Regions from separate parts of the Pseudomonas sp. H3_C08 genome, predicted to be linked through region 1. Evidence: riboswitches for the same ligand, from Rfam matches in the RefSeq annotation. Region 1 holds a riboswitch; each other region holds the start of a gene.

Region 1 (5,522 bases):
TGAGTGCCGCCGTGGAGTTTTCCCACGAGGCCGGCGCCACCAGCGTCACTTTTCATCCCGGCTACAAAGATCAACTGGAAAACGGCGAACTGCTGGACAACCTGATAGTAGCGATCAACCAGGTGACCAAGCGCTGCAACACCGATGGCATCGCCCTGTGCCTGGAGAACATGGGCGGTCAGCGGCCGAAATTCCCGGTCTTCACCGTCGAGGAACACCTGCGCTTTCACAAGGAAACCGGGTGCTTCGTGACCATCGACGTGACGCATCTGTGCTCACTGCTGCCGTATGGTGAAAGCCTGTTCAAAGCCATTGCCGATCTGGCGCCGGTTACCCGGCATCTGCACATTGCCGACCTCAACAACACCCACCATCAACATCTGCCGATTGGCGAAGGCAACTTGCGCCTGAGCGATGTGCTCAATCGCTTCGCGGTCAACGGCTATCGGGGGGTGGCCGTGGTGGAAGAGTTCATTCCGCGCTTCTCCACCGAGTACTACCTGGAAAAAGCTCTGGCCTACAAGAACGGCGTAGAGCAATTGCTGGCCGGCTCGCGGCACAGCACTCATGCTGGTTGAGTCGAACCTGGCAAAACCGGCGTCGCGCAGCGAGATCGCGACCGGTATCCGCGATGCGCTACCGTTCGTCTTCTCGCTGCTGCTGACCTTCATCCTGATCGGCATGCTCGGGCGCCGCCATGGTCTGGATCTTCCGGCCATGGTGGTTTTCAGCGGTACGGTAATGGCCTCGCCGTTGCAACTGACGCTGCTGGAAACCCCCGCGCACCTGCTTAACGCCTTTGGCGTGCTGGTCTCGGCGCTGAGTATCAACTTGCGTTTTCTGGTCTTCACACTGAGCCTGAAATCCAGCCTCCAGGGCCCGGTCAAAGCGTTTGTCCCCGCCCTGGCGGTGATGGCAAATGCGGCTTTCACGTTGATGTCGATCCGCAAGGATCAGCAACCGATCAGCCGCCCGTATGCCAACACCGTGTGCTTTCTGCTGTACGCCGCCGCCCTGCTTGGCACCGTGGTCGGGTACTGTTTCGCCAGCGTGGCCGACAACGCAGTGATGGATCACGTCAGTGTGGTGATCGCGATTTTCATCAGCGCTTCGCTTGGCAAGATGGCCCGCGACCGTCACAGCTTCCATGCGCAATGGATTGCCGGCCTGGCCACCGCCGCGAGCTTGCTGTGGCTGGGCGAGGTCAGCTTGCTGCTGGTGCTCGCCATCACCGTTCTGACGAGCTATGTCTATGATTGAACCTGGTACTTTCTGGCTGTACGTACTGATTTGCGCGCTGGTTTCGATCGTCTGCCGCTTGCTGCCGCTGGCCGTCGATGTCGAACGGCTTTCGGCAACTGCCCGCGCTTTCATCGATCGTCTGGGAAAATACACATCGGTGGCGATGCTCGTCAGCCTGCTGGCGGTCTCACTCTATCCTTTGGCCAGCCAGCACCTGGCGGCCATGCCATGGATCCTCCCGGTGGCGTTGGCGTGGCTGCTGAGCCTGACGCGAATCAAATCCTATTATGCGTTCCTGATGGCGCTGGGGGTGTACGTCCTGCTGATCATGCGCTAGGCGTCGATTGACTCAAATCCCCCGCCCATGCTCTCCTACACAACTTGTTACGGGTGCCCTTCACAGGGTGAAACGGGAAACCGGTGAATCATGTGCTTTACTCAAGCCCATGTCAGTCCGGTGCTGCCCCCGCAACGGTAAGCGAGCGAAGCGTCAAAACCACTGTGCCAATACGGTATGGGAAGGTGACGCTTGCAGGTCGGCCTGACGCCAGCCCCTCGTGAGCCCGGAGACCGGCCCGCAACACACAGCCCGCATTTGTGCGGCGCTGCACATAACAAACCCGCGGTGGGCGGGCGCTGTTCGAACCTCTGCGAGCCCGACCCGCAGGGGTTTTCATGCGCTCTATTCACCCGCTGACACTCCAGAGGGAAGCGCCATGTCGATCATCAGCAGCACCGGCAGCAACACGGACAAAATCGCCAGCACCACCACCCTGAGCCAACGCCTGACCGCCGCAATCTTTGCGTCGATCCTCGGCGCCAGTCTGGTTTACTTTGCCGGTTTCTCGCACATCGAAGCGGTGCACAACGCCGCCCACGATACCCGCCACAGCGCCGCGTTCCCGTGCCATTGAGACCTGCCGACATGATCAAGCGTATCGCGCAAACTGCAGGTTTCTCTGGTCTGCTGGCCGCCCTGCTCCTCACTCTGCTGCAAAGCTTCTGGGTTTCGCCGCTGATTCTGCAGGCGGAAACCTTCGAGAAGTCCGAGCCGGTGGCGGTTCACGAACATGCCGCTGGCGTGGCTGCGCACACCCATGATGCCGAGGCCTGGGAGCCGGAAGACGGCTGGCAGCGCGTAGTCTCGACCACTGGCGGTAATCTGGTCGTAGCCGTCGGTTTCGCCCTGATGCTCGCCGGCCTCTACACCCTGCGCGCGCCGACCAAAACTTCGCAGGGCCTGCTCTGGGGCCTGGCCGGTTACGCGACGTTCGTGCTTGCTCCGACCTTGGGCCTGCCACCAGAACTGCCGGGCACCGCTGCGGCTGATCTGGCTTCGCGGCAGACGTGGTGGATCGGCACGGCCGCTTCGACGGCTGTAGGTCTGTCGCTGATCGCGTTCAGCCGTCACTGGCTGATGAAGGTCCTCGGTGTGGCCATCCTCGCTGTGCCCCACGTGATCGGCGCACCGCAACCGGAAGTGCATTCGATGCTCGCCCCCGAAGCACTCGAAGCTCAGTTCAAAATCGCTTCGCAGTTGACCAACGTGGCGTTCTGGCTGGCCCTGGGCCTGATCAGCGCCTGGTTGTTCCGCCGCAAAAGCGCTGGTCAATACCACGCATGACCGATGACCGCGCAGCGCCGACCTTCGTGGTCGGCCTGGGCTGCCAGCGCGGCTGCCCGGCCAGCACGCTGCGCGCGTTACTCGATCAAGCGTTACAGGCGCATCGCATTGAGCTTGAGGCGGTGAAAGCGTTGGCCAGTATCGACTTGAAGCGCGACGAGCCGGGCCTGCAAGAACTTGCTGCACAACTGGCTCTGCCCCTGCTGTACTTCAGCAGTGACGAACTGGCCAGCTACCAACAGCGGCTCAGTCACCATTCACAGATTGCTTACGAACGCACCGGTTGCTACGGCGTCGCCGAAAGTGCCGCGCTTGCGCTCGCTGAACAGCTGATTCAAGCGCCGGCAAAACTGCTGATCTCCCGGCAAAAATACGCTCAGGCCACGCTGGCATTGGCCGGCGCGGCGTAAAATCCCGATAATCCCCGCCATTGATCATGAGCGTTGTTCATCTGCAACGCAGTCGTGCCCTCTTTTACTCAGGATTCAACGATGACCGTCTACTTCATCGGCGCCGGCCCCGGCGACCCGGAATTGATCACTGTCAAAGGCCAGCGGCTGATTCGCAGTTGCCCGGTGATTATCTACGCAGGTTCGCTAGTGCCGGCGGCGTTACTCGACGGCCATCAAGCCGAAACAGTGGTGAACAGCGCCGAATTGCATCTGGAACAGATCATCGAATTGATCAAGACCGCGCATGCCAAGGGTCAGGATGTGGCGCGGGTGCATTCCGGCGATCCGAGTCTGTATGGCGCGATTGGCGAGCAGATCCGTTATCTGCGTGAGCTGGATATTCCGTTCGAGATCATTCCCGGCGTGACGGCCACCGCAGCCTGTGCGGCGTTGCTTGGCGCGGAATTGACGCTGCCGGACGTGTCGCAAAGCGTGATTCTGACTCGCTACGCCGACAAAACCGCGATGCCGGCAGGCGAAGAGCTTGGCAGTCTGGCGCAGCATGGCGCGACCATGGCGATTCATCTGGGCGTTAACCATTTGCCGAAGATTCTGGTGGAACTGCTGCCGCATTACGGCGCGGATTGCCCGATTGCGGTGATTCACCGGGCGACGTGGCCTGATCAGGATTGGGTGGTGGGGACGCTGGCGGATATTGCCGAAAAGGTTGAGGCCAAAGGGTTTCGGCGTACGGCGTTGATTCTGGTGGGCCGAGTGCTGGGCAGCGAGGTGTTTAGCGAGTCATCGCTGTATCGCGCCGGGCATGCTCACCTCTACAGACCATGAATTGGAACGCGGAGCGTCCCGGGCTGCATTCCCACGCAGAGCGTGGGAACGATCAAAGGCCCTTTCGCGAGCAGGCTCGCTCCCACATTTGATCGTATTTCAAATGTGGGAGCGAGCCTGCTCGCAAATGCATTCCTGAATTTCACCCATAAAAAACGGCGCTCACGGGGCGCCGTTTTTCATGTCCGCAGCGAACACCTTAGTAGTAGGCGTTTTCTTTCTGCGTGTGGTCGGTCACGTCGCGAACGCCCTTCAGCTCCGGAATACGCTCGAGCAAGGTGCGCTCGATGCCTTCCTTCAAGGTTACGTCCGCCTGGCCGCAGCCCTGGCAACCGCCACCGAACTGCAACACGGCGATGCCGTCTTCAACCACATCGATCAGGCTGACCTGACCGCCGTGGCTGGCCAGCCCCGGGTTGATTTCGGTTTGCAGGTAATAGTTGATGCGCTCGTTGACCGGGCTGTCGGCGTTGACCATCGGTACTTTGGCGTTCGGCGCCTTGATGGTCAGCTGGCCGCCCATGCGGTCGGTGGCGTAGTCGACAACGGCGTCATCGAGAAACGCTTCGCTGAAGTGATCGATATACGCGGTGAAGCTTTTCAGCCCCAGCGCGGTGTCTTCAGGTTTTTCTTCGCCCGGCTTGCAGTAGGCAATGCAGGTTTCAGCGTACTGGGTGCCAGGCTGGGTGATGAAGACGCGGATGCCGATGCCCGGGGTGTTCTGCTTGGAGAGCAGATCAGCCAGGTAATCGTGGGCGGCGTCGGTAATGGTAATAGCGGTCATGGAAACTCCTCGCAGGCTTGGGCGCAGTTTACGCCAATCATTGCGCCGGACAAAGTCCTAGTATTTTTGTCGGGAAAGATTCTCGTCCGGCTCCATGTCAACCCGCGCCTTGAGCCAATGGTAACTGCGCTTTTCCACCCATTCGTAGCTCAACCACGAGCCAACGCCAATCGCCAGCGCGCACACGGCAAACATCAAATACGGGTTGATCGCGTAGCGCTGCGCGATAAATCCCCCCGTCGACAGCACCAGCACGTGCATCAGGTAAACCGAATACGAGCAATCGCCAAGCAGTTTGAGCATTCGGCTGCGCTCGACATAACGCTCAAGTGAGATACACGCCATGACCAGCACTGCACTCGGCACGCCCCAGCTCAGCAGCCTTGGCGCCGGTGCCAAGTAATAAATCGCCAGCAGTGCCACGACGATGCAAGTCAGCGGCAACCAAAAACCGGGGCCGATCCAGCCCCGCCGATAGAGCATGCCAATGCCGATCCCCAGCAGAAACTCATAAACGATGTCCGAGCGATAGAACGCGCTGACCCAGCCAAACCCGGTCCAGGCCTGACACACGGCAAAGAGCAGCGCGGCGACCACCAGCAGGCGCACCTGCAAACGAAACAGCAGCGCCCAG
Region 2 (5,522 bases), 1.0 Mb from region 1:
CACAAGCTCTATGCGATCACTCAGGGCCTGTTCGGTCAGGAGGATGAAGCCGTGCAACTGTTGCAGAGCTTCAAGCAGCGCAAGACCGGAATGCTGCGCCTCGGCGCGGTGTCACCGCCGATTGCCATGAACCTGACCTATGAGCTGATGCAGCGCCATCCGGATATCGAACTGGAAACCTCGTTTTCTTCGGAAAAGGACACCCTGGCGCGGTTGTTCAACTTTGATATCGACGTGGCGATTCTGGCCTTGTCGGAATTCGATGAGCGCTTCCACACGCGGTTGTATCACCGCTATCCGATCATCGCCGTGGTGCGTGATGACCATCCGTGGGCCAGTCAGGCGCAGGTTCACATCAGTGAAATCAGTGGCGAAAAATGGGTGATGCGCGAATCCAGTGCACGCACCCGGCAACTGGTGGAAGAAAGCTGCAAGCGCCTCAATATCGATCTCAACTGCGTCATGCAACTCAACAGCCGCGAAGCCATCGTCCACGCGATCGTCAAAGGCATCGGCATCGGATTTGTCTCGGCGGTCGAGTACGCCGAAACCCCGGGCACCACGCCGATCACCTTTGTCGATCACCCGTTTTTCATCGAATACCACCTGTGCTGCCTCGGCATCCGCCGGAACCGGCCAGTGATTGCCGAACTGTTTGATGCGAACCCACCGCTGACCTGATCAGCACTGACCCTTGAACCGCCTACCTCATTGCCGAGGGACGGCCCACGCTTACCTGAAAACGGAGATTGACCATGCAGTACCAACAACCGACTCACCTGCAAGCCGCGATCCTCGACTGGGCCGGCACCGTTGTCGATTTCGGCTCGTTTGCGCCAACGCAAATCTTCGTCGAAGCCTTTGCCGAGTTCGGCGTCGCGGTATCGCTGGAAGAAGCGCGCGGGCCGATGGGCATGGGCAAGTGGGATCACATCCGCACCCTGTGCAACCTGCCGCAGATTGCCGAGCGTTACCGCGCGGCGTTTGATCGCTTGCCGAGTGACGACGATGTAACGGCAATCTACGAACGTTTCATGCCGCTGCAGATCGAGAAAATCGCCCTGCATTCGGCGCTGATTCCGGGCGCGCTCGAAGCCATTGCAGCATTGCGCGACAAGGGTTTGAAAATCGGTTCGTGCTCGGGCTACCCGGCGGTGGTAATGGCCAAGGTCGTCGAACTGGCGCGGGAAAATGGCTACGTCGCTGACCATGTCGTCGCCACCGATGAAGTGCCCAATGGCCGGCCGTATCCGGCGCAGGCGTTGGCCAACGTGATTGCCCTGGGCATCGATGACGTGGCCGCCTGCGTCAAGGTCGACGACACCTGGCCGGGAATTCTCGAAGGGCGCGCCGCCGGTATGTGGACGGTGGCGTTGACCTGCTCCGGCAACGCACTGGGCCTGACCTATGAGCAATACAAGGCGTTGCCGTCGGATCGACTGGCGGAAGAACGCGCGCGGATCGGCAAGATGTTCGCCCCTTCGCGCCCGCACTACCTGATCGACACCATCGCCGAACTGCCCGAAGTGATCGAAGACATCAATGCGCGCCTGGCCCGGGGCGAAACTCCTCAGTCCTGCTGATTGATCGTCCGCACCCCGCGCTGATCGTTCCCACGCTCTGCGTGGGAATGCAGCCCGTGACGCTCCGCGTCACTGGACGCGGAGCGTCCCTAGAGGCGTTCCCACGCGGAGCGTGGGAACGATCAACAGCCAAATCGCGGGCAAAAAAAAGCTGCCAAAACTGGCAGCAAAAACTTTAAGAACACGCGATGTATTGACCTCAGCATAGACGCCGGATAATGACAGTGTCGTGACAGTCGCAAATTCATTCAATCGCCCCGCCCCCGTCATCAGGATGTCATCAAGATCACGGCAGAATCCTCGCAAACCGTCTTGAGCCTCGCGACGGATGCTCTGCAAGGATTCCCATGAAAGACGACGCCTCGCTGTTTGCCGCCATCGACCTGGGTTCGAACGCCTTTCGCCTGATGATCGGCCAGTCGGTGCGCAGCCGCAAAGGCTTGCAGATTCAGGAAGTGAAAACCCTGCGCGAACCGGTGCGCCTCGCCGAAGGCTTTGACGGCGGTGCGCTGGATGCACTGGCACTGGATCGCGGCTGGCAGGCGTTGGCGCGGTTCGGCAAGAAGCTGCGTGGTTTCGAGGCCGGCCGGGTTCGTGCGGTGGCCACCAGCGCGGTGCGTGAAGCGGACAACGCGCAACTGTTTCTGGCCAGTGCCGAGCGGCATCTGGGCTTTCCCATCGACGTCATTTGCGGCCATGAAGAGGCGCGGCTGGTCTACGCCGGCGTAACTCACGCCTTGCCCAGCGCCGACGACCTGCGCCTGGTGGTCGACATCGGCGGCGGCTCCACCGAGCTGATCCTCGGCCAGGGCTCACAACCCTTGTTAACCGAAAGCATCGCCATCGGCAGCGGCACCTTGAGCACGCGATTCTTTCGCGGCGGCGATGTGTCCGCCGGCGCGCTACAGGAGGCCGAACGCTTCGCCATCCTGCAGTTTGAAAAAGTTGCCCGGCGCTACCGTGCTCAGGGCTGGCAGCAAACCATCGGCTCTTCCGGCACCGCGCGCATGCTCGCCAAAGTACTCAAGACCAATCGCCTCAACGACTTCGGCCAGGACGGCATCACCTACGGCGGCCTGCTGCGCCTGTCGCTGCTGTTGTTGAAGGTAAACAACGTGCAACAGCTCAAGCTCGCAGGCCTGCAACCACACCGCCAGAGCATTCTGCCCGGCGGTCTGGTGTTAATGCTGGCGGCATTCAAAGTGTTCGGTATCGCACAAATGCTGCCCTCCGAACCGGGCCTGCGTCTGGGCGTGTTGCACGGTTTGATGAGCCAGCACTAATCCTCGCCGCAACAGATTCGTCTCCCCTTCGGCGGCTTGATCGACTAACATGCCGCCGCTGGTTCCCGAACGGGACTAATAGGGAATCCGGGGTGCTTGCACAGCATTGACCGGAACTGCCCCCGCAACTGTAGGTGCCGAGCCTGCTCCACGACTGCCACTGGGTGAATCCCGGGAAGGCCGGAGCCAGGCGATGACGCATCAGTCAGGAGACCTGCCGGCACAGTGATTACTAACCGGCGGGGTGTCCGGGAAGGACATCGTGCCGTGCGCGTCTTCGTTGGCTGCCCGGCCTTGCGCTGTTTTCCTGACCGCGTTCGATGGTGTGTTTCCAGACCGTACTCTCCCGCTCCCCGTACGGTTCCCCTGGAGACTGCCCCATGCTGCTGCCCCGCGTTGCCACCCTCATTACCGGCCTGAGCCTTGGCGCCCTGGCGCAGGCGGCACCGACTGTCTATCCACTGACGATCGAGAACTGCGGCAGCACCCTGACCTTCCAGCACGCACCGACGCGCACCGTGACCATCGGCCAGGCCGGCACGGAGATGCTCTACGCCATGGGCCTGGGCGACAAAGTCGTCGGCACCTCACTGTGGTTCAACAATGTGCTGGCCAAATACAAAGCGCAGGATGACAAGATCGAGCGTCTGGCTGACAACGAGCCGAGTTTCGAGTCGGTAATCGGCAAGCGTCCGGAACTGGTCGCCGTGGAACTGGAATGGATGGTCGGCCCGCAAGGCGCGGTGGGCACGCGCGAGCAGTTTCATGAACTGAAGATTCCAACGTACCTGCTGCCTTCCGATTGCGAAGCCAAGGACAACCTCGTCGGCGCCGATGGCACGCGACTGGCGCCGTTTCGCATTGACTCCATTTACAAGAGCGTGAGCCAACTGGCGCAGATCTTCGATGTTCAAGAGCGTGGCCAGCAGCTCAATGATCAACTCAAGGCCAGTCTCGCCAAATCGATTGCCACCGCCCAAGGCAAACAGCTCAAAGACGCCAGTGCGCTGGTGTGGTTCTCCAGCGCACAAATGGACATCGAGCCATTCGTGGCCGGGCACAAAGGCATTCCCGATTTCATGCTCAGCACCCTCGGCGTGCTCAACGTGGTGGAGTCCGATGAAGAGTGGCCAACGGTCGGCTGGGAGACCATCGCCAAGGCCAACCCGACCTTCCTCGTCATCGCGCGCATGGATCGCCGACGCTTCCCCGCCGACGACTATGAAAAGAAGCTCGCCTTCCTGCGCAGCGACCCGGTGACGCGCAACATGGACGCGGTGAAACACAACCGCATCATCATTCTCGACGCCATGGCCCTGCAGGCGAGCCTGCGCATGTTCGAGGGCATCGAACAATTGGCCACGGCCATCAACGGCTATGACCTGTCGCAATGAGTGCCAGCCTGATCCGCACGCTCCTGGCCCTGGCGACCCTGTTGATTGCAGTGGTCGCCGGCGTGGCCATCGGGGAAACCTCGATTGCACCGGACGTGGTGTTGCAAGTGCTGGCGAACAAATTGTGGGGCGCCGGGCATGTCCTCGACCCGATCGATGAAGGCATCGTCTGGAACTACCGCCTGACCCGGGCATTGGTCGCGGCGGCATGCGGTGCAGGGTTAGCGACCTGCGGAGTGATTTTGCAGTCGCTGCTGCGCAATCCGTTGGCCGACCCCTATCTACTGGGCATTTCTGCCGGCGCCTCGACCGGGGCGGTGATGGTCGCGCTGCTTGGCGTAGGTGCCGGGATCATCTCACTCTCGGTCGGTGCCTTCGCCGGCGCGGTCACGGCGTTCGTGCTGGTGATTGTGCTGGCGCGGGTCAGCGGCTCGGCCAGCGGTACCGGGCAGATCATTCTCGCGGGGATCGCCGGTTCGCAGCTGTTCAATGCGCTGACGGCGTTTCTGATCACCCGCTCGGCCAGCTCCGAGCAGGCACGCGGCATCATGTTCTGGTTGCTGGGCAATCTTGGCGGCGTGCGCTGGCCATCGGTGTGGCTGGCGGTGCCAGTGGCCGTATTGGGGTTGGTTGTGTGCCTGTGGCATCGGCGGGCGCTAGATGCGTTTACCTTTGGTGCGGATTCGGCGGCGTCGCTCGGCATTCCGGTGCGGCGTGTGCAGATTCTGCTGATCGGTTGTGCAGCGCTGGTGACGGCAGTGATGGTGTCGATTGTCGGCTCGATCGGTTTTGTCGGTCTGGTCATTCCTCATGCCGCGCGTCTGTTGCTGGGCACCGGTCATGCGCGGTTGCTGCCGGCCAGTGCGTTGGGTGGCGCGGTGTTTCTGATAGCCGCCGATGTGCTGTCGCGCACACTGATCAAGGGCCAGGTGATTCCGGTCGGGGTGATTACCGCGCTGGTCGGGGCGCCGGTGTTTGCCTTGATTCTGGTTGGCCGCAGGTCGGCACGATGAACAGTGTTTTGAGTTGTTCCGGCCTGAGCTTCAGGGTGCGCGGCGCCGAGTTGCTCAACGGTGTCAGCCTTGAGGTTCAGCGTGGCGAAACCCTGGGCATTGTCGGGCCGAATGGCGCGGGCAAATCCACTCTGTTGAAGTTGCTGGCCGGGCTGCGTGAACCGAGCGCTGGCGAGGTGCTGCTCGACGGTCTGCGCCTGGGCAAAATGGCCCGGCGCAGCATTGCGCAAAAGCTTGCGGTGGTCGAAC
Region 3 (5,522 bases), 830 kb from region 1:
CGCATGAGCTGCTCCTGACCGGCCCGCGTGCAGGCCCGTCTGAATGAGTGAAATCAGAAACCTTCGAGTACCAGTTTGCCTCGGGCCTTGCCGCTCTCGACCAAGGCATGGGCACGGCGCATGTTTGCCGCGTTGATCGCGCCGAAATGTTCACCGACGGTCGTTTTCAAAATGCCCTGGTCAATCAGATCGCTGACGCGATTGAGCAGGTGATGCTGCTCAATCATGTCCGGGGTTTCGTACAGCGAACGGGTGAACATCAGCTCCCAGTGCAGCGACAGCGACTTGCGCTTGAGCGGCATTACGTCGAGGCTTTCAGGATCGTCGATCACGCCCAGACGCCCTTGTGCTTGGAGCACTTCAATCAGCTGCGCAAAATGCTCCTCGGTATGGGTCAGGCTGGCGACATGGCTGACCTCGTCGATGCCCAGTGCCTGCAACTGTGCGAGCAGCGGCTGACTGTGATCGATGACGTGATGCGCGCCCAATTGCCGGACCCAGTCAGCCGTTTCCTGCCGCGAGGCGGTGCCGATGACGGTCAGCCGCGTCAACTGTCGGGCCAATTGCACCAGCATCGAACCGACGCCGCCCGCTGCCCCCGTGATCAACAGGCACTTGCCCTGCCCTGAACCTTCGGTGACACCGAGACGGTCAAACAACAGCTCCCAGGCGGTGATCGAGGTCAACGGCAATGCCGCGGCATCCGCAGCACTTAACGAACGCGGTTTGTGCCCGACGATTCGCTCGTCCACCAGGTGAAATTCGCTATAACTGCCGGTGCGGGCAAGGGAGCCTGCGTAGAACACTTCGTCGCCAGGCTGAAACAGCGTCACTTCAGCCCCGACCTCGCGGACGATGCCGGCGGCATCCCAGCCGAGGATTTTCGGTTCTTTGGTGAAAGTGCCGGCGCGTACTTTGGTATCGACCGGATTGACCGACACCGCACGAACTTCTACGAGCAAATCCCGGGGGCCGGGAGTTGGCACCGGAAGGTCGATGTCCTGCAACGATTGCGGATCTTCAATGGGCAAAGCGTGTTGGGTGAAGGTGATGGCTTTCATGGAAACTCGCTGTCTGAAGAGCTGATGTGCTCGCTTGCCGCCATCTTCGACTTCCCAAGCACAAAGAAAAACCAGCAGAATGCGCCAACACTTTCACTTCAGGAGTGAAAATGATCCGCATCGATGATCTTGGTTTGTTCACCCGCAGCGCCGCGCTGGGCAGCTTCACAGCTGCCGCCCATGAGGCGGATTTATTGCCCGGTCAGGTTGCCGCGGCGATCAAGCGTCTGGAGCGTGAGCTGGACGTGCGCCTGTTTGCGCGCACCACCCGCAGCCTGCGATTAACCGCCGAGGGCGAGCAATACTTGCCCACTGCCCACTCGGTGCTGGAGGCGCTCAAGCAAGGCAAGGAAAACCTGCGCGGTGAAAACGCCACGTTGCGCGGCGTGTTGCAAGTGACGGCGCCGTCCGATCTGGGGCGCAACATTTTGCTGCCGTGGCTCACACTGTTTCGCCGCCAGCACCCGGAACTGACCTTGCGCTTTTCCCTGTCGGACCAGATGGCCGACTTGTTTCGTGACCCGGTAGACGTGGCGATTCGATACGGCTCGAATGAAGATGCCAACTACGTGGCGCTGCCGCTGGCACCGTGGAACCGGCGGGTGCTGGTCGCCGCACCGGAATACGTGGAGCGCCACGGATACCCGCAAACGCCGGATGATCTGCACAACCACGCTTGCCTGCTCTACCAGCAAGGCGGCCGGATCTACGACAAGTGGAGTCTGGGCAGTGAAACGATCCAGGTCTCGGGACCGATGTTCAGCGACGACGCCGACATCGTGCGCCGCTGGGCGTTGAGCGGCGAAGGCATCGCCAACAAATCCTGGCTGGACGTCAGTGCAGACGTGATCGCAGGGCGACTGGTCGTGCTACTGAAGGATTTTCCCGGCAATGCCTCACCGTTGAGTCTGGTGTGCCCGCATCGCAAGCAGATCACCCCGGCGGTGTCTCAGCTTTATGCGTGGTTGAGTGGCCAGTTTGTCGCTCTGGAACGCATCCAATAGCTCCCCTGGTGGTTGCCGCATTGACGAGACGCTCCTCGAATGTTCAGATGCCGGCCAGTTTCAGGTGTCCCATGCCGCCGTGCATGGGGTGAAACGGGAAACCGGTACGTTCTTTTCGAACAAGTCCGGTGCTGCCCCCGCAACGGTATGCGCGTGATGTTTTCAATACACCACTGTGGCCAGACGGCCATGGGAAGGTGAAAACCTCGATACGCGCGAGCCCGGAGACCGGCCTGGAATTTCGTTTGGCAAAATCCTGCGGTGGGCGGGCATGGGCCGGTATTGGCTGTGCGCGATGCCTTCTCTTGCATGCTCTTCTGCGAAGATCCTTTTCGAGAAGACAATGATTCGACCTTTCAACACTTCTGCTCCAACCCTGTTCCTTGGCTGCCTGTTCAGCCCGCTGCTACTGGCCGACGACGCGCCGCTGGAACTCAATCAACAAATCGTTACTGCACCGTCAGTGGAATCCACCACCGTCGCCGAGATGGCCAGATTCGGCAGCAAGGTCGAAATCGTCAGCCGCGAGCAGATCGAACGCGCCGGCCCCAGCGCCGATGTCAGCCGGGTGATGCAGATGTTCATTCCAGGCTTGTATGTGGCGCCGAAAAACGGCCCTTTCGACTACGGCACCTATTCGCTGCTCGGCGGGCGCAACGACGACACGCTGATCCTGCTCGACGGCGTGCGCCTGAACAATCGCCTGTACGGTGGCCTCTATCTGGACACCCTGCCGGCCAACGCCATCGAACGCATCGAAGTGCTCAAGGGTGGGCAGAGCCTGTTGTTCGGCACCCAGGCCGTGTCCGGTGTGATCAACATCGTCACCCGCAGCCCGCAATCGCGCAAAGCCGCCGGCGAAGTGAATCTAGGCGTCGACAGCTTTGGCGGCACCACCGAAGACGCTCGCGTCGAGAATATCTTCACTAACGGCTTCGGCGACCTCGGTTTGTTGGCGTACGTCAGTCACAACGTCTCCGACGGTTACCAGCCCTATCGCAACCGCGACATGAAAAACGATTCCGGCAAGGATCGCGCCTACGAAGTCACCACGTTCGGCGGCAAGGCGATTCAGTCGTTCGACGATGATTCGCGGCTGGAGCTGTTTTACCAATACGCCGACGCCAACCTCGATTTCGCCCGCCCGGTCGACAACCACAAGACTACTAACGACCGCGTGCAGCAGATCGCCACGGCGACCTTCGAGCAGACCGTCAATGAGCGCCTGAGCTACTTCGTCAAAGGCCATATCAACGACTGGGACACGCGTTATACCCGCGTCAACAACGTGGAGGGCGGCGGCACCAAAGTCATCAACCACAATGACTATTGGGGCTTCACCGATTGGGGTGTGCAGGCCGAGGGCAAGGCTGAATTGCCCGGTGGCCATGTACTGGTGTTCGGCACCGACAACCAGTGGTTCAAGGGCCAGGATGATGTGTTGATCATCGATAACGACAAGGCCGAAGCCCACGCTTTCTACACGCAACTGCGCCCGCAGATCGACGCCCTGCCCGACTGGCACCCGAGCATCGGTGTGCGTCACGAAGCCATGAGCGGTGGCGATGGTGCCACCGTCGGCATGCTCACTTCGCTGTATGACCTCAATGACAATTGGTCGGTGCGCGGCCAGTACGGCAGCGCCTACAAACTGCCAAACGCCGAGCAATTGTTCGTCAATGAACCGGGCGACGAGATCGGCAATCGCAACCTGAAGCCGGAAAAAAGCCGCAATGCGGAGCTGGGTGTCGACTACAAAGGCTTTCTGCTCGACCGCGAATTCAGCGCCAGCGTGACCCTGTTCAAACGCAAGATCGACGACTTGATCACCCTCGACGACATTCAATGGGTCAACGGTGAAGGCCAGGTGCGTATGCGCGGTTTCGAGGCCGACGCCAAACTCGCGCTCAACGATCAGTGGAGCCTGCAAGCGGACATGACCCGCAACCTCACCGAATCGCGCAGCGGTGTAACCCTCAACGATATCCCGAGCTTCTTCGCCCGCTCGCGGCTTGGCTATGAATCGGAAAACCGTCTGTGGGGCGCCGGCGGTGCGATCCGCTATATCCGCGACATCAAAAGCTCGAAGCAAGTCGAGTACGGTAACTATTCCGTGGTCGACGCCGACGCTTATCGCTACCTCGACAACGCTCATCAGCACCGCGTGAGCCTGCTGGTGGAAAACCTGTTCGACCGCGATTACGTCACCAGCCGTTCGAGCAACGTCGACAACCTCGGCCGGCCGTTCACCTCCGAAGTGCGCTACACGTACCGCTTCTGATGAGTGAAGTCAAAACCGTCGACGGCGTCGACACGCACCCGGACTGGTCAAATGTGCCCGAGCATGCGCGCCATGTATTCCTCTGCACCGGCCCGCGTTGCACCCAGCGCGGCGCCTTGCAGTTATGGAAAACCCTGCGCCGGCATTTGCTCGCGCACGATCGCATCGAGACGCCGGATGGCGTCTTGCTGACGCGTACGCACTGCCAGTTTCCGTGCAATCTGGGGCCGATTGTAACGGTGTATCCGGAGCGCTGCTGGTATGGCGTGCGCAGCCATGAAGATGTGCAGCGGCTGGTCGAGGGGCATCTGGTGGGCGGTGAAGTGGTTGCGGATTTGCTGATCAAGGCGCAGACATGAGATCGATTCTGTACGTACTTGGCGCCCTGCTCTGCTCAATGCCTGTACTCGCCGACAGTTACCGCAATTGCGGCGAAGAATGGAGCGCCGATCAATCTTCGCGCATCGTCGCGCTCAATCAGCATGCGGCCGATCTCGTCCTCGCACTGGGTGCCGGGCCAGCGCTGGTCGGCGTGGCGTATCTGGATGACACCGGTGCCGGTCAGCGCCAAGCCGAGTATTTCGGCGTACCGGTAATCGCGCGGCAGTACCCGGCCAGCGAAGTGCTTTACGCTGCGAAGCCGGATCTGGTGATCGGCGGTTTTGCCACGGCGTTCGGCGACGGGGTGACCTCGCGCTCGGGGCTTGCGCGCAATGGCGTGGGTTCGTATCTGCTGGAATCCGCCTGCAACGGGCACTCGCTGGATTATTTCGCGCATGTGCGCAATGACTTGCTGACCTTGGGCAAGCTGCTGCACCAGCAGCAAAAAGCCCAAGCATTGATCGACTCCATGGAAAAGGACATTGCCAGCGCCCGAGCCTTGGCCGGTGCAGGTAAACCGTTGTCCGTGTTCTATCTCGACAGCGAAGTCAAAGGTCTCGACAGCGAAGGTCGACGTGGCTTTGTCACCCAGCTGTTGGCCGCTGCCGGTGCGCGCAATGTGTTTGCCGACATCAACCTCTATCGAGTGACCGTGAACAGCGAAACCCTGCTGGCCAGCGACCCGGACGTGATCCTGCTGGCCGACGCCGAATGGTCGCCCGCCCGCCGCAAACGCTACCTGTTGGCCCACGACCCGGTCCTCTCGCAACTGCGCGCGGTGCGCGAGAACCGCAT

The links. A riboswitch is a leader RNA that binds a small molecule or an ion and turns the genes downstream of it on or off. The one in region 1 is predicted to bind cobalamin.
Region 2: another riboswitch for cobalamin. It lies ahead of AB4N74_RS06805 (ABC transporter substrate-binding protein); the one in region 1 lies ahead of AB4N74_RS11450 (CbtB domain-containing protein).
Region 3: another riboswitch for cobalamin. It lies ahead of AB4N74_RS07595 (TonB-dependent receptor plug domain-containing protein); the one in region 1 lies ahead of AB4N74_RS11450 (CbtB domain-containing protein).

What each region holds. Positions count from the first base shown of each region.
Region 1 covers NZ_CP162803.1:2,469,210-2,474,731, forward strand. Annotated here, with positions in the region: gene AB4N74_RS11435 (sugar phosphate isomerase/epimerase family protein) at 1-578, shown strand, start outside; gene AB4N74_RS11440 (AzlC family ABC transporter permease) at 568-1,260, shown strand; gene AB4N74_RS11445 (hypothetical protein) at 1,253-1,579, shown strand; cobalamin riboswitch at 1,614-1,835, shown strand; gene AB4N74_RS11450 (CbtB domain-containing protein) at 1,959-2,156, shown strand; gene AB4N74_RS11455 (CbtA family protein) at 2,168-2,866, shown strand; gene AB4N74_RS11460 (cobalamin biosynthesis protein) at 2,863-3,276, shown strand; gene cobM (precorrin-4 C(11)-methyltransferase) at 3,358-4,104, shown strand; gene nfuA (Fe-S biogenesis protein NfuA) at 4,304-4,888, opposite strand; gene AB4N74_RS11475 (acyltransferase family protein) at 4,946-5,522, opposite strand, start outside.
Region 2 covers NZ_CP162803.1:1,461,676-1,467,197, reverse strand. Annotated here, with positions in the region: gene AB4N74_RS06820 (LysR substrate-binding domain-containing protein) at 1-681, shown strand, start outside; gene phnX (phosphonoacetaldehyde hydrolase) at 756-1,583, shown strand; gene AB4N74_RS06810 (Ppx/GppA family phosphatase) at 1,931-2,866, shown strand; cobalamin riboswitch at 2,909-3,102, shown strand; gene AB4N74_RS06805 (ABC transporter substrate-binding protein) at 3,247-4,260, shown strand; gene AB4N74_RS06800 (FecCD family ABC transporter permease) at 4,269-5,273, shown strand; gene AB4N74_RS06795 (ABC transporter ATP-binding protein) at 5,270-5,522, shown strand, end outside.
Region 3 covers NZ_CP162803.1:1,640,117-1,645,638, reverse strand. Annotated here, with positions in the region: gene AB4N74_RS07610 (L-dopachrome tautomerase-related protein) at 1-5, opposite strand, end outside; gene AB4N74_RS07605 (zinc-binding alcohol dehydrogenase family protein) at 54-1,061, opposite strand; gene AB4N74_RS07600 (LysR family transcriptional regulator) at 1,172-2,065, shown strand; cobalamin riboswitch at 2,111-2,316, shown strand; gene AB4N74_RS07595 (TonB-dependent receptor plug domain-containing protein) at 2,409-4,346, shown strand; gene AB4N74_RS07590 ((2Fe-2S) ferredoxin domain-containing protein) at 4,346-4,705, shown strand; gene AB4N74_RS07585 (ABC transporter substrate-binding protein) at 4,702-5,522, shown strand, end outside.